DNA from 2 places in the Duganella kummerowiae genome. Region 2 is predicted to be linked to the other one. Evidence: predicted binding sites of a transcription regulator. Region 2 holds the regulator's gene; the other holds the start of a gene.
The links. Region 2 encodes NrdR, which represses ribonucleotide reductase genes. Its sites were predicted from a motif close to CACNANATNTNGTG; they were not measured.
Positions count from the first base shown of each region.

Region 1: a site for NrdR is predicted at 12,990-13,003, ahead of ACLB1G_RS16635 (ribonucleoside-diphosphate reductase subunit alpha). Genes of this name have one in related genera too.

Region 1 is NZ_JBKFEH010000011.1:118,857-133,105, forward strand. Features, by position in the region: gene ACLB1G_RS16570 (RNA pyrophosphohydrolase) at 1-562, opposite strand, end outside; gene ACLB1G_RS16575 (proline--tRNA ligase) at 767-2,503, shown strand; gene ACLB1G_RS16580 (lytic transglycosylase domain-containing protein) at 2,505-3,101, shown strand; gene ACLB1G_RS16585 (SWIB/MDM2 domain-containing protein) at 3,172-3,558, opposite strand; gene ffh (signal recognition particle protein) at 3,739-5,106, opposite strand; gene ACLB1G_RS16595 (ABC transporter substrate-binding protein) at 5,368-6,351, shown strand; gene ACLB1G_RS16600 (ABC transporter permease) at 6,365-7,186, shown strand; gene ACLB1G_RS16605 (ABC transporter ATP-binding protein) at 7,188-7,985, shown strand; gene ACLB1G_RS16610 (cytochrome C assembly family protein) at 8,032-8,835, shown strand; gene ACLB1G_RS16615 (PP0621 family protein) at 8,832-9,122, shown strand; gene ACLB1G_RS16620 (two-component system sensor histidine kinase NtrB) at 9,123-10,793, shown strand; gene ACLB1G_RS16625 (sigma-54-dependent transcriptional regulator) at 10,810-12,300, shown strand; gene ampD (1,6-anhydro-N-acetylmuramyl-L-alanine amidase AmpD) at 12,297-12,908, shown strand; gene ACLB1G_RS16635 (ribonucleoside-diphosphate reductase subunit alpha) at 13,188-14,249, shown strand, end outside.
Region 2 is NZ_JBKFEH010000015.1:95,420-109,668, reverse strand. Features, by position in the region: gene ACLB1G_RS20130 (GspH/FimT family pseudopilin) at 1-116, opposite strand, end outside; gene ACLB1G_RS20125 (type IV pilin protein) at 243-692, opposite strand; gene ACLB1G_RS20120 (pilus assembly protein) at 689-2,809, opposite strand; gene ACLB1G_RS20115 (pilus assembly protein) at 2,971-3,585, opposite strand; gene ACLB1G_RS20110 (PilW family protein) at 3,594-4,541, opposite strand; gene pilV (type IV pilus modification protein PilV) at 4,538-5,077, opposite strand; gene nrdR (transcriptional regulator NrdR) at 5,277-5,744, opposite strand; gene glyA (serine hydroxymethyltransferase) at 5,817-7,064, opposite strand; ZMP/ZTP riboswitch at 7,161-7,283, opposite strand; gene ACLB1G_RS20090 (SDR family NAD(P)-dependent oxidoreductase) at 7,411-8,157, shown strand; gene ybgC (tol-pal system-associated acyl-CoA thioesterase) at 8,421-8,837, shown strand; gene tolQ (protein TolQ) at 8,851-9,543, shown strand; gene ACLB1G_RS20075 (ExbD/TolR family protein) at 9,559-9,996, shown strand; gene tolA (cell envelope integrity protein TolA) at 10,012-10,974, shown strand; gene tolB (Tol-Pal system beta propeller repeat protein TolB) at 10,974-12,245, shown strand; gene pal (peptidoglycan-associated lipoprotein Pal) at 12,275-12,808, shown strand; gene ybgF (tol-pal system protein YbgF) at 12,930-13,685, shown strand; tRNA gene ACLB1G_RS20050 (tRNA-Lys) at 13,744-13,819, shown strand; tRNA gene ACLB1G_RS20045 (tRNA-Lys) at 13,848-13,923, shown strand; gene ACLB1G_RS20040 (STY0301 family protein) at 13,993-14,249, opposite strand, start outside.

The DNA of each region.
Region 1 (14,249 bases), on a different contig from region 2:
AGCCGGGCGGTTCCGGCACCGGGCGCGGCGGGTGCTGCTGGCGCAAATAGCGCGAGTTGCGGTGGTGATGGCCGTTGTTGCCATGCGCCGGCCACGTCAGGAAGCGCGACAATTCCTGCAGCGCGCGCTGGTACACCTCGCGCTTGAACTCGATCACCACGTCCAGCGGCACCCAATACTCGTGCCAGCGCCAGGCGTCGAACTCGGGATGGTCGGTCAGGCGCAGGTTCACCTCGTTGTCGCGGGCGCACATGCGCAGCAGGAACCAAATCTGCTTCTGGCCACGGTAATGGCCCCGGATCTCGCGCTTGATGAAGTGGTCCGGCACTTCATAGCGCAGCCAGTCGCGGGTGCGGCCGACGATCTTGACGTGTTCCTGGCGTAAACCTATTTCTTCTTCCAGCTCCCGATACATCGCCTGTTCCGGCGTCTCACCATATTTGATGCCGCCCTGCGGAAATTGCCATGAGTGCTCGCGCACCCGCTTGCCCCACCACACCTCATTATGGGCGTTGAGCAGGATGATGCCGACGTTGGGGCGGAACCCTTCACGATCGAGCATAGTGCACCTCAAACTTTCTGCTTGGCCTGGCGTCCTCTTATCTTTTTGCTCATGAAACCGCCCAGCGGCCCTGGCTCCGGGGTACGGAAGCCGCCGCAGGGCTGTCAATTGTATGCATTTGTACAAAGTATGGACGCATGGGACCAGCTAATCCTTTAAAATTAGGTCGATTATAACTCTCTCTTTTTAAAAAGAATTCATCGTATGCGCGCCACCCGATTTTTTATTTCAACGCTCAAGGAAGCGCCCTCCGACGCAGAGATCGTCAGCCATCAACTGATGATGCGTGCCGGCATGATCAAGCGCCTCGGTTCTGGCATCTACACCTATATGCCCATGGGCTTGCGCATCATCCGCAAGGTGGAAAACATCGTGCGCGAAGAGATGAACCGTTCCGGCGCCATCGAGCTGCTGATGCCGCTGGTACAGCCGGCCGAGCTGTGGCAGGAAACCGGCCGCTGGGACAAGATGGGGCCGGAACTGATGCGCGTCAAGGATCGCCACGGCCGCGACTTCGCCATCCAGCCCACCTCCGAGGAAGTGATCACCGACGTGGTGCGTTCGGAAATCAAATCCTACCGCCAGCTGCCGTTGAATTTTTACCACATCCAGACCAAGTTCCGCGACGAGCGCCGTCCCCGCTTCGGCCTGATGCGCGGCCGCGAGTTCACCATGAAGGATGCCTATTCCTTCGACCGCGACCTGGCCGGCATGCAGCAGTCCTACCAGGTCATGTATGACGCCTATGTGCGCATCTTCAACCGCTTCGGCCTGAAGTTCCGCGCCGTGGCGGCCGACAACGGCGCCATCGGCGGCACCGGCTCGCACGAATTCCACGTGATCGCCTCCACCGGCGAGGACGCCCTGGTGTACTGCCCGACCTCGGACTACGCCGCCAACATGGAAGCGGCCGAAGCGCTGCCGGCCAATGCCACCCGCCCGGCGCCCGCCGCCGAGCTGGTCAAGGCCGCCACCCCCAACGCCACCAAGTGCGAGCAAGTGGCCGGGCTGCTGGGCATCCCGCTGTCCTCCACCGTCAAGACCATCGCCCTGACGGTCGATACGGAAACGGACGGCAAGCAGAGCAAGCAATACTTCATGCTGCTGCTGCGCGGCGACCACGAGCTCAACGAAGTCAAGGTCGGCAAGGTGCCGGGCCTGGCCCAGCACCGCTTCTCGACCGAAGCCGAGATCCTGGAAGTGTACGGCACCGTGCCCGGCTACCTGGGGCCGATAGCCACCAAGGCTCCGGTCACCGTGGTGGCCGACCGCACGGTCGCCAACATGGCCGACTTCTGCTGCGGCGCCAACGACGCCGGCTACCACTACACGGGCGCCAACTGGGGCCGCGACATGGCCGAACCGGCCCTGGTGCTGGACCTGCGCAACGTGGTCGAAGGCGACGCCTCGCCGGACGGCAAGGGCGTGCTGGCCATCGAGCGCGGCATCGAAGTGGGTCACGTGTTCCAGCTGGGCACCGCCTACTCGCAAGCCATGGACGCCACCTTCCTGGATGAGAACGGCAAGCCGGCGCCATTGCAGATGGGGTGCTACGGCATCGGCGTGACCCGCATCCTGGGCGCCGCCATCGAGCAGAACTTCGACGACAAGGGCATCGTCTGGCCGGCCGCGCTGGCCCCGTTCGAACTGGTGCTGTGCCCCATGGGCATGGACCGCAGCGAGGCCGTCAAGGAAGCCACCGAGCAGCTGTACGCGCAAGCGCTGGCGGCCGGCATCGACGTCATCGTCGACGACCGTGGCCTGCGTCCGGGCCAGATGTTCGCCGACTGGGAACTGATCGGCGTGCCGCACCGCGTGGTGATCGGCGACCGCGGCCTGAAGGAAGGCAAGCTCGAATACCAGGGCCGCCGCGACGCCGAGGCCACCGTGGTTCCTGCCGGCGACATCCTCAGCTTCGTCAAAGGCAAGCTGGCGCAATAAGATGGGCGGGCGCGGCAGATGGGGCTGGGGTGCGGTGGCCTTGACGGCCGCCCTGTGCGCCCAGGCCGGCAACCAGAAGGAAGAGGCGCTGGCCGATTCGGTGCGCCTGGCCCTGGCCAACGCCATCCACGACAGCGCCCCGCCGGTGCCCCGCTTCCGCAGCGACGCGGAGCGCCAGCGCTACCAGGACTGGCTGGCCCGCATGTCGGCCAGGCTGCAGCGCAAGCTGCCGGACGACCAGGTGCGCAACGAATTCCTGGCAACGGCCTGGTACGAGGCGCGCCGCGCCGGGCTCGATCCTGGCCTGGTGCTGGGGTTGATCCAGGTCGAATCGGCCTACCGCAAATACGCCGTGTCCATGGTGGGCGCGCGCGGCTACATGCAGGTGATGCCGTTCTGGACCAATGTCATCGGCGACCGCAACCGCAGCGCCCTGTTCAACATGCAGACCAATCTGCGCTACGGCTGCGCCATCCTGCGCATGTACATCGACATGGAAGGCGGCAACCTCTACCTCGCCCTGGGCCGCTACAACGGCAGCCGTGGCAAGCCCGAATACCCCAACGCCGTGCTGGCGGCCTGGAACAACTGGAAATAAGCCGGGCATAAAAAATGCCCCGGAAGTCTTCAACCCCGGGGCACTTTTGCGCGGCACGCAGCCGCTGCGCTTATTTCAGATGGTCGGAAATGAGCTTGGTCATTTCGAACATGGAAACCTGGGCCTTGCCACCGAACACAGCTTTCAGCTTGTCGTCGGCGTTGATGTTGCGGCGGTTGGCCGCATCCTGCAAATCGTGCTTCTTGATGTAATCCCACACTTTCTTGGTCACTTCGGTGCGCGGCAGCGGGGCGGCGCCGACCACGGCGGCCAGTGCGGCCGAGGGCGTCAATTCCTTCATGAAGGCGGCGTTGGGCTTGCGCGCGGCCGGTGCTTTTTTCTCTGCTGCTGGCTTGGCTGCAGCAGCTTTGGCGGGTGCTGCTTTTTTCGCGGGCGCCGGCTTGGCGGCCTCGGCCTTCTTAGCGGGTGCTGCTGGGGTTTTTTTGGCTGTTGCCATATTCGAGCCTCCTTAACGAACACATGGAAAATTGCGCAATAGATCGCACCGGCTAATATTGGTGGGGAATCAAGCCGTATGCAAGTGTTTTTCGCGTTTTTTCCCGGAAACACCACGTAAATTCATGCCATCGTGCGGCCCCGCACATCCCGCTCTGCCTTTGGCAGGGAAAACCCTGCTTCAGCGCAGGCCCGGCATCATGCCCTTCATGGCGCGCATCATCTTCATCATGCCGCCGCCGGACAGCTTCTTCATCATGGTCTGCATCTGCTCGAACTGGTTCAGCATGCGGTTCACTTCCTGCACCTGGACCCCGGCGCCGGCCGCGATGCGGCGCTTGCGGGTGGCCTTGATCAGCTCCGGCTTGGCCCGTTCCTGCGGCGTCATGGAATCGATGATGCCGACCATGCGCCGCACCTGCTTGTCGGCCTGGTCCATGTTGGCGTTGCCGGCCGCCTGCTGGAACTGGGCCGGCAGCTTGTCGACCAGGCTGGCCATGCCGCCCATGTTCTTCATCTGGCCCAGCTGGGCCTTGAAGTCGTTCAGGTCGAACTTGCCGCCGGTCTTCATCTTGCTGGCCAGCTCGGCCGCTGCCTTGGCGTCCACGCCCTTGCGCGCTTCCTCCACCAGGGCCAGGATGTCGCCCATGCCCAGCACCCGGTTGGCCATGCGGGCCGGATCGAAGGCTTCCAGGCCGTCCAGCTTCTCGGATACGCCGGCGAACTTGATCGGCTTGCCGGTCACATGGCGCACCGACAGCGCGGCGCCGCCGCGCGAATCGCCGTCCAGCTTGGTCAGCACGATGCCGGTCAGCGGCAGCGCATCGTTGAAGGCCTTGGCCGTGTTGATGGCGTCCTGGCCCAGCATGGCGTCCACCACGAACAGGGTCTCGATGGGCTTGACGGCGCCGTGCACGGCGGCGATCTCGCGCATCATGTCCTCGTCGATGCCGAGGCGGCCGGCGGTGTCGATGATCAGCACGTCGTGGTAATGCTTCTTGGCCCAGTCCAGCGCGGCCAGCGCGATATCGACCGGCTTGTCCTGCGCGGTGGACGGGAAGAAGTCGGCCCCGACCTGCTTGGTGACCGATTGCAGCTGGGCGATCGCAGCCGGACGGTAGACGTCGGCCGACACCGTCAGCACCTTCTTCTTCTTTTCTTCCTTCAGGTATTTGGCCAGTTTGCCGACCGTGGTGGTTTTACCCACACCCTGCAAGCCGGCCATCAGGATGATGGCGGGCGGCTGCTGTGCAAAGCTGAGCTGGGTGGCTTCGGGGCCGAGGTCGGCGCCCATCAGGGCGGCCAGCTCGCGCTGCACCACGCCCACCAGGGCCTGGCCCGGCGACAGCGAGGAAATCACTTCCTCGCCCAGGGCCTTTTCCTTGACCTTGGCAATGAATTCGCGCACCGCCGGCAGGGCCACGTCGGCCTCCAGCAGCGCCATGCGCACTTCGCGCAGCATCTCGGCGGTGTTGGCTTCGGTCAAGCGCGCCTCGCCGCGCATGGTTTTGACGACCTTGGCAAGCCGTTGGGTAAGATTGTCTAGCATGATGGATTCTGTAGGAGTGATGCCGGCCCGGCCGGACTATGGCCGCCATTCTACCGCATCGCGCGCGGCAGGCGGACGGGCCACCGCCACAGGCAATGGCAGCCTGCGCGGCGCGTCCCGCAGGCCATGGAGTTGTTGTACAACAATATCAGGCCGCACGCACGGCACTAAAATTCTGTTTTCCCGCGTCAAGGTCTTGGTACTATCTGCACATAAAATCGGTACAACTATTCCATCAGTAGCACAACCGGGAGAATGTGGATGACAAAGAATCGCAATGGCAAGCTGGCCGCCCTGGCCGCCGCCGTGATGGTGCTGGCCACCGGCGCGGCCCAGGCCCAGGACGTGGTCCGGCTGGGCAACCTCAAATTCGCCCACTACGGCGCCGTCTCTTATATAAAAGAGATCGCCCCCAAGTGCGGTATCAAGGTCGAGGAGCATGTGTTTGCCAAGGGGCTGGACGTGATGCAGGCCATCATCGCCGGCGAGCTCGATGTCGGCGCCACCGCTTCCGAGGCCGCCATTTCCGGCCGCGCCGGCGGCGCGCCCATCTACGTGGTGGCCGGCTTCGCCAAGGGCGGCGCCCGCCTGGTGGGCCGCAGCGACCTCAAACTGAAATCGGTCAAGGACCTCAAGGGCAAGAAGGTGGGCGTCACGCGCGGCGGCATCCAGGAAGTGCTGCTGCTGGCCGAACTGCAGCGCAACGGCATGACCGGCTCCGACCAGCCGGGCAAGGATGTGCAGCTGGTGTTCCTGCCCTACGCCGACCTCAACCAGGCCCTGCTCGGCAAGAACATCGACGCCATGATGCAGTCCGAGCCGCAATCCTCGCAAGCCATCAACAAGGGCTTTGGCGAGGAAATCATCAAGCCCTACGACACCCCCATCGGCGAACCCATACGCACCATGGTCATGACCGAGAAGTTCTACAAGGAGCGCCGCCCGGTGGCCGAGAAATTCATGCGCTGCTTCGTCGAATCCACCAGGACCTTCATCGACAACAAGGCCGTGGCCGAGAAATACGTGCGCGAGGTGGTGTTCAAGGGCCAGATCAGCAAGGACGATTTCGATGACGCCATCGGCAATTCGCCATATTCCTACGACATCACGCCCGAGCACATCCAGACCACCACCGACGTCATGTTCAAGACCGGCGTGGGCCGCATGAGCAAGCCGCCGGCGGCCAGGGAGTGGGTCAAGACCGACCTGCTGGAGGCAGCCAAGAAAAGCCTGAACGTCAAATAGGGGAGGAGGGCGCATGGCGGCATGGAAATGGCGGGAAGCGGGCGTGGGATTGATCGTGCCCGTGATCGTGGTGGCGGCCTGGCAGGCGGTGGCCGCCCTGGGCTGGGTCAATCCGCAGGTGCTGCCCTCGCCACTGGCGGTGGTGGAAAAGTGGATCGCCTACCTGCTGCCGCTGCAGCCCTATGATCCCGCCGCCGGCAGCTGGCTGCGCTGGGCCGTCTCTGGCGAGTTGATCACGGACGCCATCGGCAGCTTGTACCGGGTGCTGGTGGGCTTTGTCATCGGCGCCGGCCTGGCCCTGCCCATCGGCTTGGCCATGGGCGCCTCGGCCCGCGTGTACGCCTGGCTCAATCCGCTGATGCAGTTGCTGCGGCCGATACCGCCAATTGCCTACATCCCCTTGTCCATCCTGTGGTTCGGCCTGGGCAATCCGCCCGCCATCTTCCTGATCGCCCTGGGCGCCTTCTTCCCGGTGCTGATGAACACCATAGCCGGGGTGCGCCAGGTGGACGGCATCTACCTGCGCGCGGCCCGCAACCTGGGCGCCTCCGGGACCACCTTGTTCCTGCGCGTGATACTGCCGGCCGCCGTGCCTTATATATTGTCGGGGGTGCGCATCGGCATAGGCACGGCCTTCATTGTCGTCATCGTGTCCGAGATGATTGCCGTGAACAACGGCCTGGGCTTCCGCATCCTGGAGGCGCGCGAATACTTCTGGTCCGACAAGATTATTGCCGGCATGATCAGCATCGGCCTGATCGGCCTGGCCATCGACGTCGGCATGAATAAATTGAACAACCACCTGCTGCGCTGGCACCGCGGCCTGGAGAATTGAGATGGCCGAACCGCATATCGCCGTCGCCGGCGTCAGCAAGGTGTTCCAGGGCGCCGGGCGCGAAGTGGTGGCGCTCAAGGACATCGACCTGGAGATCCCGCGCGGCCAGTTCACTTGTTTGCTGGGCCCCTCGGGCTGCGGCAAGTCCACCCTGCTCAACGCCGTGGCCGGCTTCGCCCCGCCGTCGTCCGGCCTCATCACGGCCGACGGCCGGCCCGTCACCGGCCCCGGTCCCGAGCGCGGCATGGTGTTCCAGGAATACGCACTGTTCCCCTGGATGACGGTGGCCGAAAACATCGCTTTCGGCCTGCAGATCAAGGGCCAGCCCAAGGCGCAAATCAGCGCCACGGTGGACCGGCTGCTGGCCATGCTGTCGCTGGGCGACTTCCGCAAGCGCTATCCCAAGGACTTGTCGGGCGGCATGCGCCAGCGCGTCGCCATCGCCCGCGTGCTGGCCCTCGATTCGCCCATCATGCTGATGGATGAACCATTTGGCGCCCTGGACGCGCTGACCCGCCGCAACCTGCAGGACGAGCTGCTGCGCATCTGGTCCGAGCTGAAAAAGACCATTTTGTTCGTCACCCACAGCATAGAGGAAGCCATTTACCTGGCCGACCGCATCATCGTCATGACCTACCGCCCCGGCACCATCAAGCGCGACCTGCTGGTGGATCTGCCGCGCCTGCGCGATCCGGCCGCGCCCGAGTTCAACGCCCTCAAGCGCGAACTGGGCCAGCTGGTGATGGAGGAGCAGCAGCGCCATCACAGCGACGAGCTGCGCATGGCGGCCGTGGATTGAGAAGCATTCGCGGCGGCTTGCGCGGATGGTGTAAACTGCCTGTCTTATGCAGACTTCCCTCTTATTCCTGGCCGTCGGACTGTACCTGGTGTGCGCCGTGCTGCCATCGCGCCGCGGCACCCTGATTTCGCTCACCACCGGCGCGGCCTGGCTGCTGCACGGCGTGGCCCTGTGGTCCGAGGTGTTGCACCCGGACGCCCTGCGTCTCGGCTTTGCCGCCATGCTGTCCTCGGCCCTGTGGGTCTCGGTCGGCGCCTACTGGGTCGAGAACCGCAACTTCGGCCTGGACGGCCTGCGCCGCATGGTCATGCCCAGCGCCGCCGTGGCGGCCGCCCTGCAGGCCAGCTTCCCCGGCAACATCATCGCCCTGAACGGCAAGTCGCCCCTGTTCGGCTGGCACATCGCCATCGCCACCCTGGCCTATAGCACCCTCACCATTGCCGCCTTCCACGCCGTGCTGATGGCGCTGCAGGAATCGCGCTTGCACACGCGCGGCGAGCGGCGCAGCTTCCTGTCCGGCGCCCTGGACCAGCTGCCGGCCCTGCTGACCATGGAGAAGCTGCTGTTCCGCATGATAGGCTTCGGCTTCGCACTGCTGACCCTGACCGTATTGTCAGGCATCGTGTTTTCGGAACAGCTGTTCGGCATCGCCCTGCGCTGGGATCACAAGTCCGTGTTCACCCTGCTGTCCTGGGTGTTGTTCGCGGCCTTGCTGGCCGGCCGGCGCTTTCGTGGCTGGCGCGGCAAGACCGCGCTCAGCTTCACGCTGGCCGGCTTTGCGACCTTGCTGCTGGCCTATGTCGGCAGCCGTTTTGTGTTTGAAGTGGTGTTACATCGGGGAGTGGCATGAGCCGTATCTTGGTCTGGCTGGCGCTGGTGGCGCTGGTGGTTTTCGCAATCCGCAGCAAGCTGCGCGGCCTGCAGCAGCGCGGCGAGCAAATGCGCCGCGAGCAGCAGGGCGGCGCCGGCGGCGCTGCCGCCGCCGAGCCGCTGCGGCAGGCGCGCCAGCGCGACCTGGCCAACACCGAGACCATGCTGTGCTGCGCCCATTGCGGCGTGTATTACCCGGCTTCGGAAAACGTACCGGCTGCCGGGCGCGATTACTGCAGCCCGGCCCACGCCCAGCTGGCCGGATAGATGTACCCGCGCCTGCCTGCGCTGTCGGCCCAGGCGCGCGCAACCCTCTGGCGCTCGCTGCACACCCTGAACGCCACCCGGGTGGTGATCGCCCTGGTATTGCTGGGCTACCTGAGCGCCGGCAGCCACGGCCCGCGCGCCGCCGGCGACCCGCTCTACCTGCAGGTGTGCGCCCTGTACCTGGCGCTGGCCATCGTCTTCGTGCTGATGGCCGTGTACCGGCGGCGCCATTTCCTGGCCCAGCTGATGGCGCAGATCGGCTGCGACCTGGCCATCATCTCGCTGCTCTACCTGGCTGGCGGCGGCATGCGCAGCGGCCTGGCCATCCTCTACCTGTTCCCGCTGGCCGGCATGGCCATCCTGGCGCCGCTGCTGCTGGCGCTGTTCTGCGCCGCCCTGGTCGCCCTGTTCATCCTGGCCGAGGGCACCTACCAATTCTTCATGCTGGACAGCCAGCCGGCCATGCTGCAGTCCGGCCTGTTCGGCGCCGCTTTCTTTGCCGCCGTGCTGGTGGTCAACCGCATGGCGGCCCGCCTGCTGCGCCAGGAAGAACTGGCCCACCGGCGCGACCTGGAAATCCATGTGCAGCAGGCCGTCAACCGGCTGGTGATGGCCAACGTCGGCGATGGCGTGCTGGTGCTGGACGAGGACGGCCGGGTCCGCGACGGCAATCCGGCCGCCCGCCAGATGCTGGGCCTGAGCGGTCCCGAGCTGCGCTTCCTCCTGTCGGCGCACGCGGCCCTGGCGCCGCTGGCCCAGGCCTATGCGGACTGGCGCGCCGACCCGGCCCGCGCCACCGCCTTCGTCACCATCAAGCCACCGGCCGGTGGGGCGCCGCGCCAGGCGGCCCATCTCACGCTCAGTTTCGCGGCGGTCGACACCGGCGGCGAGGCCGGTCGCAACGTGATCTTCCTGCGCGACGTGACCGCCATCGAACTCCAGGCGCAGCAGCTCAAGCTGGCCTCCATGGGACGGCTCACGGCCAGCATTGCCCACGAAGTGCGCAATCCGCTGTCGGCCATCGCCCACGCCACCGCGCTGTTGGAGGAAGACCTGGACAGTCCGGTGCAGCGCCGCCTGCTGAACATCGTGGGCGACAATGTCAGCCGCGTGGACCGCATGGTGGAGGACATCCTGCGCCTGTCGCGCAAGGCCCGCACCGAGCACCAGCCGCTCGCGCCGCACGCCTTCCTGGCCGAGCTGAAGGCCGAATTCGACGGCGCCCACAAGCTCGATCCCGCCATCGTCCACATCACGGCGCCGCCCGGGGCCACGGTGCGCTTCGATCCGCTGCACCTGCGCGAGGTGGTGCTCAACCTGCTCAACAACGCGCTGCGCTACGCCAGCGGCCAGCCGGCCTCGATCCGCCTGCACCTGCTGGACGGTCATGGCGGCCGCATGGAGCTGCACGTGCAGGACGACGGCCCCGGCATCCCGCCCGAGGTGCGCGCCCATTTGTTCGAACCCTTCCACACCACCTCCAGCAAGGGCACCGGCCTGGGGCTGTATCTGGCGCGCGAACTGTGTTTGAATAACGATGCCACGCTGGACTATGAATACCGCTACGGCGCCGTCGGCCCCCTACCGGGACAGGCCGCGCCCGCGCCCGCATCCAGTGGCCGCTTCGTGATCACTTTCGCCCATCCGCTGGCCTGGCCGCCGGAACGCTGACAGAAAGGGCCGCCACATGACCGCTCGCAGCATTCCCCGCATCCTCGTGGTCGATGACGAAGCCGACCTGCGCGAACTGCTGGAAATCACCCTGCTGAAAATGGGCCTGGAGGTGGACAGCGCGGCCACCCTGGCCGAGGCGCGCGTCTGGCTGGGGCGCACGGCCGCCGCCCGCAGCGAGTACGCCCTGGTGCTGACCGACATGCGCCTGCCCGACGGCCTGGGACTGGAACTGGTGCGCGAGGTGGCGGCGGCCCACAGTAACACGCCGGTGGCGGTGGTCACCGCCTTTGGCAGCACTGACAACGCCGTGGTGGCGCTCAAGGCCGGCGCCTTCGACTATCTTACCAAGCCGGTGGCGCTGGACCAGCTGCGCATCATGGTGCAGTCGGCGCTGCGGCTGAACGGCCGGGCCGCCGCGCCCGACGAGGCCGCCGCACCGCAGTCCAGCCGCCTCAAGGGCGGGTCGGCCGTGATCCAGGCGCTGCGCGCCCAGATCGCGCGGCTGGCGCGCTCCATGGCGCCCATCGCCATCCATGGCGAATCGGGCAGCGGCAAGGAACTGGCGGCGCGCGAGATCCACGCCCAGAGCGCGCGCGCCGGCAAGCCCTTCATCGCCGTCAACTGCGGCGCCATCCCGGAAGCACTGATGGAGGCCGAATTCTTCGGCTACCGCAAGGGCGCGTTTACCGGCGCGGCCGAGGAGCGCGACGGCTTTTTCCAGGCCGCCAACGGCGGCACCCTGTTGCTGGACGAGGTGGCCGACCTGCCGCTGGCCATGCAGGTCAAGCTGCTGCGCGCCATCCAGGAGCGGCGCGTGCGCAAGCTGGGCGCCACCGCCGAGGAAGCGGTCGACGTGCGCCTCATCAGCGCCACCCACAAGGACCTGGCGCGCTGCGTGGAGCAGGGCAGCTTCCGCCAGGACCTGTACTACCGCCTGAACGTGATCGAGTTGCGGCTGCCGCCGCTGCGCGAGCGGCTGGACGACCTGGAAGCGCTGACCGATGCCATCCTGGCGCGCCTGGGTACCGTCGGACAGCGGGTGGTGCTGGGACCGGGCGTGCTGGAGGCGCTGCGCGGCCATACCTTCCCCGGCAATGTGCGCGAGCTGGAAAACATCCTCGAGCGCGCCCTGGCCTTCGCCGACGATGGCGTGATCGAGGTCGGCGGCCTGGCGCTCAAGGGCGCGCGCCTGGTGCAGGCGGCGCCCGCGTTGCCGCCGCCGCAGCCAGCCGCCCATGGCGCCGTAGGCGCCGCAGGCGACGGTTCGGCGGCCGCCGGAGCGCCGGCCGCCGGACCGCCGGCCGGCGGTCCCGCTCCGGCGCTGCTCGAAGGCCTGCCCTGCAGCCTGCCCGAGTACCTGGTCCGGATCGAGCGCGACCTGATCCTGCGCGCCCTGGCCCGGACCCGGTACAACCGCACCCAGGCCGCCCAGCTGCTGGGCATCAGTTTCCGCCAGCTGCGCTACCAGATGCACAAGCTCAACATCCAGGAGCCGGACGCATGAACCATTACGAGATCGGCGCCGACGGCTGGTGCCTCCAGGCGCGCCGCTACGACAGCCCTTATTTCGATGCCCGCCCTGACCCGGCCGACATCAGCCTGCTGGTGGTGCATAACATCAGCCTGCCGGGAGGGCAGTGGGGCGGTCCGCATGTGTCTGACTTGTTCACCGGCCGCATCGACTATAATGCTCACCCCTCGTTTGCCGACCTGCGCGGGCTGAAGGTGAGCAGCCACTTCTTCATCCGCCGCGACGGCCGCGTGATCCAGTATGTTTCTGCTAACGACAGGGCCTGGCACGCGGGTCGCTCGGTATTCAGGGGACGGGAGAAATGTAATGATTTTTCCGTTGGAATCGAGCTGGAAGGCAGCGACGATACGCCGTTCGAGCCGGCTCAGTACCACGCCCTGGCCGGGCTGACGCTGGCCCTGCAGCGGCGCTATCCCTTGACGGATGTGCAAGGACACGAGCACATCGCGCCGGGCCGCAAGACCGATCCGGGGCCGTGTTTCGACTGGGTATGGTATCAACGACAATGGAGGGAAAGCGCCCGGTTAGTGGGCGCTACGGCTGAACTTGGCTTCCCTACAGGCATCCTGGAAAGTCAATAGAAAAAATTGCCGAAAACGTCAAAATTACCCTTGCACGGCCAAATCGTGCCTACTACAATCAGTGCATCAAATATGTTCTCGTACTAGATATAGTGGTTCTCATGACACCGGATCCTCAACTTCCAGCACCAGCCGGATAGCCCCGCAGGGTCCGGAAATCCCAGTTTTGCTGTGTTTTTGACCAGCCAGGTAGGCAGTGGCTGACGCTATATTTTTGTCTTTTTTTGTATCAACACACGCCGCGCAGCCATGACTGCACGCTGTTATCGGGGAGCTTAAATGCAATCTACTCAAGACATGACCATCAATCCAGCGCTGGTACCAGCAGCGACTGCGAGCACCGCCAGCAGCCCCGCCGTGGCCGCCAGCGCGCTCGGTGACTACCGCATCATCCGCCGTAACGGCGCGGTCGTCGCGTTTGAGCCGTCGAAAATCGCGGTCGCCATGACCAAGGCCTTCCTGGCCGTGAACGGCGGCCAGGGCGCGGCCTCGGCCCGCGTGCGCGAACTGGTAGAGCAACTGACCAACAGCGTGGTGTCCGCGCTGGTGCGCCGCCAGCCGTCCGGCGGCACCTTCCATATCGAAGACGTGCAGGACCAGGTCGAACTGGCCCTGATGCGCTCGGGCGAACACGACGTCGCGCGCGCCTACGTGCTGTATCGCGCCAAGCACATGGAAGAGCGCCGCCTGAAGAAGGAAGCGGCCGGCGCCTCCGCCATCGCCGAACCCCAGCTGCATGTGACCGAGGGCGGCGTGCGCCGTCCGCTGGTGATGCAGGAAGTGCGCGACCTGATCGGCGCCGCCTGCTCCGGCCTGGAAAAACACGTGGACGCCGACGCCATCCTGGCCGAAACCGTCAAGAACCTGTACGACGGCGTGCCGGTCGAGGAGCTGCACAAGTCGGCCATCCTGGCCGCCCGCGCCCTGATGGAAAAAGACCCGGCCTACTCGCAAGTGACGGCCCGCATCCTGCTGCACACCATCCGCAAGGAAGTGTTCGGCAAGGAGACCCCGCAAGCCCAGGCCGCCGCCGAATACCTCACCTACTTCCCGGCCTACGTCGCCAAGGGCATAGAAGCCGAGCTGCTGGACCCGAAACTGGCCGAGTTCGACCTGGCCAAGCTGGCCAAGGCCCTGGTGGCCGACCGCGACCTGCAATTCGGCTACATCGGCCTGCAAACCCTGTACGACCGCTACTTCCTGCACGTGCGCGATGTGCGCATCGAGATGCCGCAGGCCTTCTACATGCGCGTCGCCATGGGCCTGGCCCTGAACGAGAGCAACCGCGAAGCGCGCGCCATCGAGTTCTACAACCTGCTGTCGACCTTCGACTTCATGTCG
Region 2 (14,249 bases):
AGGCGCTGGCGCTGTATCAGCGTATCGAAACTGGCGGCGCCCAGGCCGAGCAGGATGGCGGACAGGGACAGCACGAACAGCAGTTCGACCAGGGTCAGGCCGCGGTGATGGCGCATGGTTTGCTCCTATGAGACTGATTCAACATGAGCAGCGCGAGGCGCGGGCCAAGGCCGGGGCAACGAAGGCAGTGCGCCAGCACGGCGAGGAGCCGCAACGACGCCATGGTCATGTTGAAACGGGTTCTAAGGCCAGCAGCGCTGACCGGGTCCCGTGCTGTGCCGCTCGCCGCTGCTGGTCAGCGACAACTCCTGGCACTCGCCGTCGCTAAAACTGTCGTCCACGCGGCTGGTGCCGGGCTTGGCCAGGATGCGTACGCAGTCGGCGATGGGCGCCCCATCGCACAGCGTGCCTTCCATTTCGTAGGCGCTGGTCTTGGGCGTATTGCCGCTCCACCATGGGAACAGTTTGGCGTCGGCATCGGTGGCGTCGGCGGAAAAGGCGATGTAGGTATTGCTCCGGGTCCGGTAGCGTTCCTGCTGCTGCATCAGGCGCAGCAGCGCGGCGTGGGCTTCGCTGCGTCGGGTCCTGATCATCTGCTGCTTAAAATAGGGCATGACCTGCAGCGCCAGCAGGATGATGACGGCCAGGACCACCAGCAGCTCGACCAGGGTGTAAGCGCGTATTCTTTTCAAGGTGGTCCTCCTTTGATTGCGGCGCGGTGCAGCTCGCGCCAGTTGGCGACTTCGCGCCAGCTCAGGCGGCCGGAGCGCAGGGTGACCTCGATGGCGGCGCTGGCGGCGGCCGTTACCGGCGTACGGACGCCGGGCTGTGTCAGCGTCACTATCTTTTGCTGGGTCACCTTGCCAGTCGGGTCGCGCCGGGCAGCGCTGCGCAGCGCGCCGACTTGCAGCGGCGCGGCGGCGTAGTCCTTGTGCAGCAAGCCTGTGACGCCGGGACCGGGCGAAGTCAGTCCGGTGGCAACGGCGTAGCTGCTGGCCAGGCCGGTGAGCGCGTCCATGGCGTAACTGCGGCTGGATTTGGACCCGCACACGTCCTTCCCCGGCAGCAGGGTGTTGAACAGCACCTGCCCGTCCGCGACCGTGGCGCTGGCGATGCTGCGCTCCCCCTCGCCCAGGAAGTCCACATACCAGCCCATGCTGCCGTACTCGATGGCGGGGCCGCTGACCATCAAGCCATCGGCAGTCTCGCGCAGCAGGCGGGCCGTCAGTTTCTGGCGGCTGAGCGTCGTGGGCGGCTCGGCCAGCGTATCGTGGATGGCGTAGAACGATTGCTGCGCCTTGCCGGCCAGGTCGGCCTGCTCGATGGCCCTGCCGGTGCCAAACAAAATCAGGTAGCCGCCGCCGCTGGCGTAGACCACGCGCGGCTGCTGGGCGATGGGCTGGCGCGCGCCGTCGCCATCGCGCGCGCTGAACAGCTGCACCCTGGACCAGGGCGCGCTGCCGCTGAAATCGAAGCGCCACAGGTTGCCCTGCAAATCACCCGCGTAGGCGTAGCGCAGCACGCCATCGGCATCCGCCACCAGGGCGGGGGCGCTCAGGCCGTTGGCCTGGGCCGGTTCCGAAATCGGCGTGGCGATACGGTAGTAATTGGTGTTGAGTTTCCAGCCCTCGGCCGGCGGCTTGTCCAGCGCCAGCAGGAACAGCGCGCCATTGCCTGCGGCGCTGCGGTGCCCATCGTCGGCGTAGTTGTTCCAGCCGCTGGCGGCCACCGCGAAGTGGCGGTACTGGCCGCTTCGCACCCGTACCCTGGCAATTTGCGGTGTGGTGGCGACGTTGCCCATCATGGGATCATCGCGGTCGGTGAATTCCCAGCGCGGGGCGATCCGTTCGGGGTCGGTGACGTCCAGCGCGAACAGTCCTTGCGCGCCCGCGCCCATGGCCGACAGCAGCATGCTGCGCCAGCCGCCGTCCACCAATGCCTCGCCGGCAAAGGCCGGGCCGTCGACGTAGGCGCGGTGCACATAGTCCGGCGCGGTGAGCTGGTTCAGCGCCGCGATCAGCGCATCGGGGACGTAGGCGTAGATTTCGCTGCCGTCGCGGGTGTCGAAGCCGTGCAGCATGCCGTCGTTGGCGCCCAGGTAGAGCATGGGACGGCGCGTGGCGGCGCGGGCATGAAAGGCCGCGTAATCGGCGCCACGTCCGGCGCCCGTGGCACTTGCCACCTGCACCGGCGTGCCATTGACGGCGTCGCCCAGCACGCTGGTGCGGCGGCGGAACAGCGTGCCTTCGTCGCCACGTTCGCCGCGCAGCCAGGCCAGGCGCCGGGAACCCAGGCCGTCCGGCTTGGCGCGCGCAGCCGATGGCGCGAGGTCCAGCAAGGCTTGCTGCTGCGCCGATAGCGTCTCCCAGGTGAATGGAATCGCCGCCAGGCTGCCGTCGGCCTGCACGATGGCGCTCTGGATATTGCGCGCCGCTGCAGCCGGATGCGGCGTTTGCCCTGCCCCGCCAGTCAGGATGGCGCCCGCATCCCAGCGGCTGATGCCGTTGGCCGACAAGGCATAGCGCTCGAACCCGCCGCTCCAGTCGCGCATGTCATAGCTGGCCTGGAACACCTCGCCCGCCACCAGCAGCGCCGCACCACGCACCACATCGGCAGCCACCGATCCCGGCACGCGGCACGACACCGTCAGCGGCTCGCTGGCCAGCGCCAGCACAGGCGGCGCCGCATACGAGGGCAACGCCGCCAGCGCCAACAAGGCCGTCCTGATGCCGGCAGCAGCGGCCGGCCGCGCCAGCAACATCGCCTTGAAGCGCCCCCCGGCGGCAGAAAGGCATGCGATAGCGGTCATGGGCGGCATGAAGAATCTCGCGGCAAGCGCTGCTGGGGACCAGGCAGCTGAACGCGGCTCGGCGGCATCAAGCGGCGCCGTGTGCGTGGAGGCCGCCGGACACTCGGCTGCGGGCGGCGCTTCTGCAAACTGGATGGCTGGCTGGTCTGGCACATGGGCTCCTACTCCGGCTTGCGGTAGACGGATTGCAGCACCACTTCCGCCTCCGGGCGCGGTCCAAAGCCGATCGCGGAGACGCGGTAGCAGTAGCGCGGCTGGGCCACGGCGCTGGCGTCCTCGCCGGGCAGGTGGCAAGGCACGCGTTCAACCAGGTAGCGCGGGCGCCTGAACGGCAACACGCCCTGGCCGGTCGGCATGGCCGCCCCGGTATATGCGCCATGTTCGGCGGTGCAGGCGCCGCCATCATCGCCGCCGCCCAGGTCCACGGCCTGCCAGTGGGGCGGCTCCCCACTCTCGGCGCGCGCCAGGACGCCACGACTGGCGGCATCCGCTACGCCGCCACCCGCGCTACCGCCATCCTTGCCGCAGGCTGCAGGCAAGGCTGCATCCGCGCTGAAGGCAGCCGCGCGGGCATCCAGCCGCCCATCCCCTGCGATATCATGTTCCGCATCCGCCAAGGCATCCTCCGCTGCTTGAAATGCAACCTGCCGGTCACGCTCTGCGCGTGCGGCCTGCTCGCCCTGCAACGACAACAGCGCCGCCGAGGCGCCGACCAGCATCACGGCCACCAGCATGAGCAGGGCCATCAACAAGGTCGCGCCGCGCTGGCCGCGCATGCCCGCCCTCACCCGCCGCGGTTGCGCAGCGCAACCGTGGTGCTGACCACCTTACGCGCGCGATGGCGCATCGCTTCCGGCAGGCGCACATCCGCCACGCGCACGCCCTCGTCGTCGCCTGCGTGCGCGTCTGAATAGGCCTTGCCGAACAAGTCGTATTGGGCGGGCGCGCCGTCCGGATGGCTGGCGATGTCGCCATGCAGCAGCAGGGCCACGCGCACGCTGGCAACGCGGCGCCACCAGCTGCGCCGGTTGCGGTCACGCTGCTGTTCGGCCGCCGTGGCGCCGGATGGGGCGATGGCCGCATCCAGCGCCCGCACCGCGCTGGCAGTCAGGTAGGCATTCGGCACGCCATCGGCCACGGCATCGGTATCGACGCCGTACAGCACCTGGAAGCTGTCCACGCCGCGCACGACGGCGTCCGCGCCCCAGCCGGTATCGCCCCGGTATTTGCAGCGCAGTTCGGCCACGCCCTGGCTGTCCAGCGCGACATAGAAAATGCTCCAGCCGCGCTCCCCGGCCGATGCAGCCGCGGCCACGCCGAAGCCGGCGCAGTCGAGTGTGGAACCGTCGCCATTGCTGCCGCTGCCGGAACCGGCATAGCGTACGGCCAGCACGTCGCTGCCGTTGGCCACATCCGGCAACGGTTGGTCGATACCGTCGGCGGCCTTGGAGAGGCTGCGCGCATCCAGCCCCATGATGTAGGGCTCGTCCCCCGGGTCGGCCTCCGCCGGCGCGCTGGCGCTGTCCCAGTTGACATGGCCCGCCTGCCGCAGCGCCTGCGCGATGGCTTGCATGGCATAGCGGCCGCCATCGTCCAGCAGCGCGGTCTCGCTGTGATGCCGGTAGTTGCCGTTGGCGGCCAGCAGCAAGCCGCTGGCCAGCAGCATCAGCAGCAGTCCCAGCAGGCTGGCGATGGTGAATTCGGCGATGGTCCAGCCGCGCTCGCGCTTCATGACGACATCCCCAGCATGAGCGCCACTGCGGGCCGGGCGCCGCCATCCGCCATGGCATCGTCGGCGCCGTCGGGCCGCCTGGCACGCCAGCCCAGCTTGATGACGGCGGGCGCGCCGGCCCCGCCGCTGCAAGCCCAGGTCAAGGTCCGTCCACCGATGATGGCGCTGTCGCGGCACACCAGCGCGCGGCCGCCGGGCAGGCGTTCGCGCACCAGCAGTTTCAGTTCATACAAATCGAACGCAGCCAGCGCATCGGGCGAACAGGCGCCGCCATGGCAAAGCTGTGCAGGAGGAGAGGGAAAGGGTTCAGCACTGGCGTCGTAATCGAAGCCCAGGTAGGAGGCCGCCGGATTGGCGCGCATGCGCTCGGCTAGCGCCCCGGCCAGATACGCCGCCTGCGATTGCAGGCCGGACTCGTGGCGCGAACGCTGCGCCGCCAGCTGCATGGCCGCACCGCCCATGACGCCCAGCGCCAGCACGAATACGGCGACCAGCACTTCCAGCATGGTGAAACCGCCTTGCCTGCCTGCATACACGGCACACCTCCACGGATGACGTCATGTACCAGACCTTAGCAGCGGCCCGAGCGCCAGGCATGACCTGGCTCAAGCGCAGCGGGGGTATGAGAGGGATCTGGGCGCAGGTGTTACAAACGGAAGGTGGCCAAGGCCGGGGCGGCGATGCCAGTGTCTGCAGGGCGCGGCGCCGCAACGGCGCATGGCCGTATTGACGCGATCAAGCCTTGCGCGGCTTGCGCTCCTGGCCCACTTCGGCGATGGCGTCCTGGAACTCGGCCAGGTCCTCGAAGTTCTTGTAGACGGAAGCGAAGCGGATGTAGGCGATATTGTCCAGGCGCTTGAGCTCCTGCATCACCAGTTCGCCGATGTAGCCGGAATCGACTTCCCGCTGGCCGCTGGTCAGCAGCTTTTCCTCGATGCTCTGGATGGCCTGGTCGATGGAGGCGGCCGCCACCGGACGCTTGCGCAGCGCCAGCATCAGGCTGCCGCGCAGCTTGGCCGCCGCATACTCGGTGCGGCTGCCATTCTTCTTGACCACGATGGGCATGGCCAGCTCCACCCGCTCATAGGTGGTGAACCGTTTATCGCATTGCACGCAGCGGCGGCGGCGGCGTATGGCGCCCTCGTCCGATACGCGCGTATCGAGCACCTGGGTGTCATCATGCTGGCAAAACGGACATTTCATGGCGGCGGCAGCCTTTGCTACTTAGGGTGAAACATGGGCGCCGGAACAGCCGGCGCCCAACAGGTAGGACGATTACTTGGCGTACACAGGGAAGGTGTCAGCCAGCACCTTCACAGCGGCTTTCACGCGCTCGATGGTGGCGGCGTCATGCGGGTTGTCCAGCACGTCGGCAATCAGGTTGCCCACTTGCTCGGCTTCCGCTTCCTTGAAGCCGCGGGTGGTCATGGCCGGCGAACCCAGGCGGATGCCCGAGGTCACGAACGGCTTTTGCGGATCGTTGGGGATGCCGTTCTTGTTGCAGGTGATGTGGGCGCTGCCGAGAATGGCCTCGGCTTCCTTGCCGGTCAGGTTCTTGGGACGCAGGTCCACCAGCATCACGTGCGATTCGGTGCCGCCCGACACGATGCGCAGGCCGCGCTTGATCAGGGTCTTGGCCAGCACGTCGGCGTTTTTCACCACCTGCTGCTGGTATTGCTTGAACGCCGGCTGCAGCGCTTCCTGGAAGGCCACGGCCTTGCCGGCGATGACGTGCATCAGCGGGCCGCCCTGGATGCCGGGGAAGATGGCCGAGTTGATGGCCTTCTCATGCTCGGCCTTCATCAGGATGATGCCGCCGCGTGGGCCGCGCAGGGATTTGTGGGTGGTCGAGGTGACGAAGTCGGCGTGCGGCACCGGGTTCGGGTACAGGCCGGCGGCGATCAGGCCGGCGTAGTGGGCCATGTCGACCATGAAATAGGCGCCCACGGCCTTGGCCACGGCGGCGAAGCGCTCGAAATCGATTTTCTTTGAGAAGGCCGACGCGCCGGCGATGATCAGCTTGGGCTTGTGCTCCTTGGCCAGCGCTTCCATGGCGGCGTAGTCGATGTCTTCCTCGGCGGTCAGGCCGTAGGACACGACGTTGAACCATTTGCCGGACATGTTCAGCGGCATGCCGTGGGTCAGGTGGCCGCCTTCGGCCAGCGACATGCCCATGATGGTGTCGCCCGGTTTCAGCACGGCGAAGAACACACCCTGGTTGGCTTGCGAGCCGGAGTTGGGCTGCACGTTGGCGGCTTCGGCGCCGAACAGTTTTTTCACACGGTCGATGGCCAGCTGCTCCACCACGTCCACGTATTCGCAGCCGCCGTAGTAGCGCTTGCCCGGATAGCCTTCGGCGTACTTGTTGGTCAGCTGCGAGCCCTGGGCTTCCATGACGGCCGGCGAGGTGTAGTTCTCCGAGGCGATCAGCTCGATGTGGTCGTGCTGGCGGGTATTTTCCTGCTGGATGGCGGCAAACAGCTCCGCATCGACGCTGGCGAGGGTGTGATCTTTTGCGAACATGAAAAAACTCCAATCGAATGAGTAACTTGCTACTGGCAGTGGATCGAATGAGGGAAGCCGGGACGCAAAAAGGCAGCCTCTTCGTACGATTCCATCGATGGCTGCCCAGGCGAACGGCTGTTGAAATCTCACGTTCCCCGGTGGATGCCCACCTTTCGCCGGCCGCTCCGCACCAGATTGGGGCGCTTTGCCAGCTTTTCGCCAGTTACGTGAGACGTAATGGAAACCAAATTGTAATTTAAGTGCCAAATTAGAGCAAGGAAGTGCTTGACAAACCGGCAAGCTGGGACATGGCGATATTTCGGCTACAATTTTCACCATCTTTCCACTTACATCAGGACATTCCATGATCGTCTTCATCACCGGCGCCAGCGCCGGCTTCGGCGCCGCCATGGCGCGCGCCTTCGTCCAGGCCGGCCACAAGGTATTGCTGAGCGCCCGCCGCCTCGACCGCCTGCAAGCCCTGGCTGCCGAATTGGGCGAGGCCGCCTATCCGCTGGAGCTGGACGTGACGCAGCAGGAAAGCATTCCCGCCGCCTTGGCCGCCCTGCCGGCCGAATGGCAAGACATCGACGTGCTGGTCAACAACGCCGGCCTGGCCCTGGGCGTCACCCCGGCCCACACCTCTTCGCTGGCCGACTGGAATACCATGATCGCCACCAACTGCGCGGGCCTGGTGGCCGTGACCCACGCCGTGCTGCCCGGCATGGTGGCGCGCAACACGGGCACCATCATCAACCTGGGCTCGGTGGCCGGCGAGACGCCCTACCCCGGCGGCAATGTGTACGGCGCGACCAAGGCCTTTGTGGAACAGTTCACGCTCAACCTGCGCGCGGACCTGGTGGGCACCGGGGTGCGCGCCACCAACCTGGCGCCCGGCCTGTGCGGCGGCACCGAATTTTCCAACGTGCGCCTGCGCGACGACGACGCCGCCGCCAAGGTCTACGAGGGCACCGTGCCGCTGACGGCCGAGGATATCGCCAACACCGCCCTGTGGATCGCCACCCTGCCGCCCCACATCAATATCAACCGCCTGGAAATGATGCCGACGTGCCAGGGCTACGGTCCGCTAGTAATAAAACGCAACCCCTAAGGTCGCTCCGCATCGGCGGACCGCCGCGACAGCGGGAGCCCATGCTGAGCGTGCCAACCAAGCCAGCATGGAGTCCCGCCTGCACGGCGGTCCGCCAATGTGGCGCCGCCCTTTACACGCCAGCAACAATTCGTAAGCGGTTGTTACAATCCTTGGCAAAGGAAACAGAAACCGCTTTACTGCTGCCGAAGCAATTTTGCGCAACGTTTGGCAAAACGTCGTAAAATGTTGCTCAACCTCATTAGTAGCATAAAAATAATATCATGTCTGCAGCAGAGTTCATCTGGAATGTACGGGTCTACTACGAGGACACCGACGCCGGCGGTATCGTCTATTACGCAAACTATCTGAAATTCTTTGAGCGCGCCCGCACCGAATGGCTGCGCGCCATCGGCGTGAACCAGCACGCCCTGCTGCAGCAACACGACGCCATGTTCGTGGTCAAGAACGTCCAGGCCGACTATCATGCGCCCGCCAAACTGGATGATGAACTAAAATTAACACTTGGTATCGAGAAACTGGGCCGCGCATCGGTGATGTTTGTCCAGCAAGCGTGGTGCGGCGAACAATTGCTCAATTCCGCCAAGGTTAAAGTAGGCTGCGTCGATGGCGCGCTGCGTCCGCGCGCCATTCCGGATACTGTGGCGGCGCAGATGCGCGGCCTCCAGCTCCAACAATAAGATAGCTAATCCAATGAACGTCACCCAAGACCTTTCTTTTATCTCTCTCATCACGAACGCCCACCTGATCGTGCAGCTGATCATGGCGATGCTGTTCCTGATTTCCCTCACCAGCTGGACCTATATTTTCCGCAAGCTGTTCGCACTGCGCGCCGCGCGCCGCCAGACCATCGAATTTGAAAAAACCTTCTGGGCCGGCGGCAACCTGCACGCCCTGCACCAGAACGCCGGCAAGGATCGCGCCAACAGCGGTCCGCTGGCGCGCATCTTCGAGGCCGGCATGGGCGAATTCATCAAGGGCAAGGCGGCGCTGGCCGCCAGCCGCGACTCGCTCGACCCGGGCGCGGTGCTGGACGGCGCCCGCCGCGCCATGCGCGCCGCCTACCAGCGCGAGATGGATGCGCTGGAATCGCACCTGGCCTACCTGGCCTCGGTCGGTTCGGTGTCGCCCTACATTGGCCTGCTGGGCACCGTGTGGGGCATCATGAACGCCTTCCGCGGCCTGGCCAACGTGCAGCAAGCCACCCTGGCCGCCGTCGCGCCCGGTATTGCCGAGGCCCTGATCGCCACCGCCATCGGCCTGTTCGCGGCCATTCCGGCCGTGGTCGCCTACAACCGCTACTCGCACGATATCGACCGCCTGGCCATCCGCTTCGAGAGTTTTGTCGAAGAATTCTCCAACATCCTGCAGCGTCAATCGCGCTAAGAAGGCGGCGAGATCATGGCATCCTCTTTCTCCAGCAGCATGCGCGGCGGCCGCGGCCGCAAGCTCAAATCCGAGATCAACGTCGTGCCTTACATCGACGTGATGCTGGTGCTGCTGATTATCTTCATGGTCATGCCCTCGGCCAACAATCCGAGCGAGATCAACCTGCCCAACGCCGAGAAATCCACCAAGCCGCCCGAGGACTACATCCAGGTCGTGATCAAGCCCAACGGCGCGCTCTCGATCGGCCTGCAAGGCAAGGAACGCGAAGCGCCGGAAACGGCCCCAAACCGCGACGCGCTGCTGAGAAAGTTGCGTGTGCTGCATAATGACCATCCCGAGTATCCTGTCATCATCGCCGGCGACAAGGAAAGCAAGTACGACGACGTGATCCAGCTGATTTCGGAATCGAAGAAGATGGGCATCAGCCGCGTGGGCCTGGCCACCAAGTAAGACATGGCGCAAAGCATGAATCCCGCTCCCGCCAGCGGCCCGTACAAGGTCCCACGGCAACACGACGGCTGGCGCTCGCTCGCACTGGCCGGTTCCATGCACCTGGGGCTGCTGCTGTTCCTGTGGATAGGCATCAGCTGGCAGAACAGTAAGCCGGTGGCGGTCGAAGTCGACTTCGTGGATATGCAGGTGCAGCAAGCCGCTCCCGCGCCCAAGCCCGAACCGGCGCCCGAGCCTGAACCCGAACCGGAACCCGCGCCGGCGCAGAAAGCGCCGCCGCCACCGGTGGCGCCGCCAGTGGAAACGCCTCCAGCACCCAAGGCGCCGGACATCGCCCTGGAGCGCCAGAAGGCCAAGCTCAAGGCGGAGAAGGAAAAGCAGGAAGCCGCGCGTGAAGCCAAGCTGAAGCAGGAAGCCGAGGAAAAGCAGGCCAAGCTGGAAGCGAAGAAAGCGGCAGAGAAGAAGGCCGCCGAGCAGAAAGCCCGCGAAGAGAAGGAAGCGCGCGAGCTGGCCGAGAAGGAAAAAGAGAAAGCGGAAAAAGACAAGGCGGACAAGGAGAAGAAGCTGGCCGCCGAGAAGAAAGCCAAGGCCGAGAAAGCGGCCCAGGCCAAGCTCGACGCCGTGCGCGCCGAGGAAATGAAACGTATCACCGGCGCGGTGGGCGCCGGCACCACGGGCACGGCGGCGAAATCCACCGGGCCCAAGGGCGACCCCAGCTATGAAGCGGCGATACGCGCCAAGATCAAGGGCAACCTGGTCTACAGCACCACCGACGATACGCTGAGCGCCACCTTCATCATCACCCAGCTGCCCACCGGCGAAGTGATAGGCATCCGCAAGAAAAAAGGCAGCGGGTCGGCCGCGTATGACAGCGCGATCGAAAATGCGATTACCAAATCGTCACCGCTGCCCAAGAAGAAAGATGGTACGGTAGAGCGCGAAATTATCGCGGATTTCAATATGAAGGACTTACATTGATGAAGAAACTGAACCACTATCTGATCTACGCCGGCCTGGCCATCGCCGCCACCGCCGGCAGCGCTTACGCCCAGCTGCGGGTGGAGATTTCCGGCGTCGGCAGCAACCAGATTCCGGTCGCCATCGCCGCCTTTGCCGACGAGGGCCAGTCACAGCAGCAGATTTCGTCCGTTATCCGCGCCGACCTGGAACGCAGCGGCATGTTCAAGATCATCGATGCCGGCGTGGTGAATGACCTCAACAATATCGACTACGGCAGCTGGAAGGCCAAGGGCGCCGACGCCCTGGTGGTCGGCAGCGTGCAATCCATGGCCGACGGCCGCTACAAGGTGCAGTACAAGCTGCTCGACACGGTCAAGGCCGCCGAACTGTCCAAGCTGGGTTTCGAGCCGACCGCGCAAAGCACCCGCCTGACCGCACACAAGATCGCCGACGACGTGTACCAGAAGCTGACCGGCATCCCCGGCATCTTCTCGACCCGCATCACCTATGTCAGCCAGGAAGGCCGCAGCTACCGCCTGGACGTGGCCGACGCTGATGGCGACGGCATCCAGATGGCGCTGCGCTCGAACGAACCCATCATCTCGCCCTCGTGGTCGCCGGACGGCACCAAGGTGGCCTACGTCTCGTTCGAGCAGAAGAAGCCGGTGGTCTACGTGCAGAACCTGGTCACCCGCGCGCGCGCCGTGATCGCCAACGAAAAGGGCAACAATTCAGCTCCGGCCTGGGCGCCTGGCGGCAACAAGCTGGCCGTGGCCCTGTCCAAGGATGGCCATACCCAGATCTACACCGTGAACCCGGACGGCAGCGGCCTGCGCCGCGTGTCCAACAGCTCCGGCACGGACACCGAACCGCAATTCTCGGCCGACGGCCAGAGCATCTACTTCGTGAGCGACCGCAGCGGCGGGCCCCAGATTTACCGGATGAACGTGGACGGCAGCGAAGCCAAGCGCGTCACCTTCAACGGTAGCTACAACATCAGCCCGCGTATCTCGCCAGACGGCAAAAACCTGGCCTACATCTCGCGGCGCGATGGAAATTACCAGCTGTACGTGTTGGACCTGGTCTCTGGCCAGGAGCAGCGCCTGTCCGACAGCACCGACGACTTGTCGCCAAGCTTCGCGCCGAACGGCAAGTACATCCTGTATGCGACCCAGGCCGGCGGCCGCAAGTCGCTGGTGGTGGTGTCGGTCGATGGCCGTGTCAAGCAACGCTTGTCCATGCAGGCCGGTAACATCAAGGAGCCCGCCTGGGGTCCTTTCATGCAGTAAATCCGCTACATAAACTAGGAGAAACACAAATGCGCAAACTCAGCAGCCTGGCCTTGGCCATTACTTCTGCTGCCATCCTGGCAGCTTGCTCCAGCACCCCGGTCAAGGAACCGGCACCGGTGCCCGTGGTTGAAAAACCCGTCACCCCGCCGCCGCCAATGGCCGATAACACCCGCGCCGTGGCGCCGGTGGAAACCAAGTCCATCGACCCGCTGGACGATCCCAAGGGCGTGCTGGCCAACCGCAGTGTGTACTTCGACTTCGACAGCTACGTGGTGCGTGCCGACGGCAAGCCGGTGGTGGAAAATCACTCGGCCTACCTGGTCAAGAACAAGAACCGTTCGATCCTGATCCAAGGTAACACCGACGAACGCGGCGGCGCCGAGTACAACCTGGCCCTGGGCCAGAAACGCGCCGAAGCCGTGCGCAAGGCCATGACCACCCTGGGCGTGTCGGATTCGCAGATCGAAGCCGTTTCGCTGGGCAAGGAAAAACCGAAAGCCACCGGCTCCAACGAAGAAGCATGGGCACAAAACCGCCGTGCTGACATCGTCTACAAGTAATCGTCAACGGCATTACCGATTTGCCTGGCCACAGGCATAATACGGGGCGGTACGCGGCGTGTGGGCCGCGCACCGCCCCGTTTCCTTTTGCACTGTCCGATTAGAACTGAAAGCGTCCGACATGAAGAAATTTTCCCCGTCCGGCCTGTCCGCCCTGTTCCTGGCCATGGCGGCCGCCCTGCCCCTGCACGCCGGCGCCGGCGTGTTCGACGACGACGAAGCGCGCAAGGCCATCCTCGAGCTGCGCGCCAAGGTGAACGCGCTGGACGCCGATGTGAAGTCCAGGCTGGACACCAAGGCCGACAAATCGGCCGCGCTGGACCTGGTGTCGCAGAACGAGCTGACCCTGCAGGAAATCGCCAAGCTGCGCGGCCAGATCGAAGTGCTGGCCAATGACATCTCCAACGCCCAGAAGCGCCAGAAGGACTTCTACGTGGACCTGGACACCCGTCTGCGCAAGCTGGAGCCGCGCCAGGTGACCATCGACGGCAAGTCCGCGCAGGTCGATCCGGCCGAGCAGAAATCGTACGACGCCGCCATGCTGCTGTTCAAGGCCGGCGACTACAAAACTGCCGCCGTGGCGCTGGGCGAGTTCGTGCGCCAGTATCCGGAATCCGGCTACGCGGCCGGGGCCCAGTACAACCTGGGCAGCGCCTATTACCTGCAGCGCGACTGCAAGAGCGCCATCGCGGCCCAGCAGGTGGTGGTCAAGGCCTATCCGGACAGCCCCAAGGCGCCGGACGCCATGCTCAACATCGCCGCCTGCCAGACCGAACTCAAAGACAAGGCCGCCAAGAAGACGCTGCAGGAGCTGATCAAGACCTACCCGGACTCCAGCGCGGCAGCAACCGCCAAGGAACGCCTGGGCGCCAAGTAATGCGCGGCGGGGGTTTGACAGGAAGCATGGAAACCCCCTATAATCTCGCTTCTTTCGGGGGTCGTTAGCTCAGCTGGTAGAGCAGCGGACTTTTAATCCGTTGGTCGCAGGTTCGAATCCCGCACGGCCTACCATCCGAAAGTTCCCAGGTGTCATACCTGAGGGTCGTTAGCTCAGCTGGTAGAGCAGCGGACTTTTAATCCGTTGGTCGCAGGTTCGAATCCCGCACGGCCTACCAAGAATTATCAAGGAAGCCCACGAACCCGGTTCGTGGGCTTTTTTGTTTCAAGGCCTTGCGCCCCTTATTCTAGTAACAAGCTACCGTCACTTGGTTTGTACCGCCTGGAGTGTTCGAAGCGGTATTGATCACGCAACGATTTACCGATTGAGGTAAGCGGACAGCCTGCTCAATATCCCCTCCCCTTCCATAAGCACAAACCAGCCACTTCTCCTGCTGTGCCCCTAGTCCGTCATACGTAACTTGATCGGCATGCTTGCCAAGGCGCTTTTCATTGCCACGTAATTCAGCGCGGGCCTCCACATCTGGCGGACCAAGCACCACGG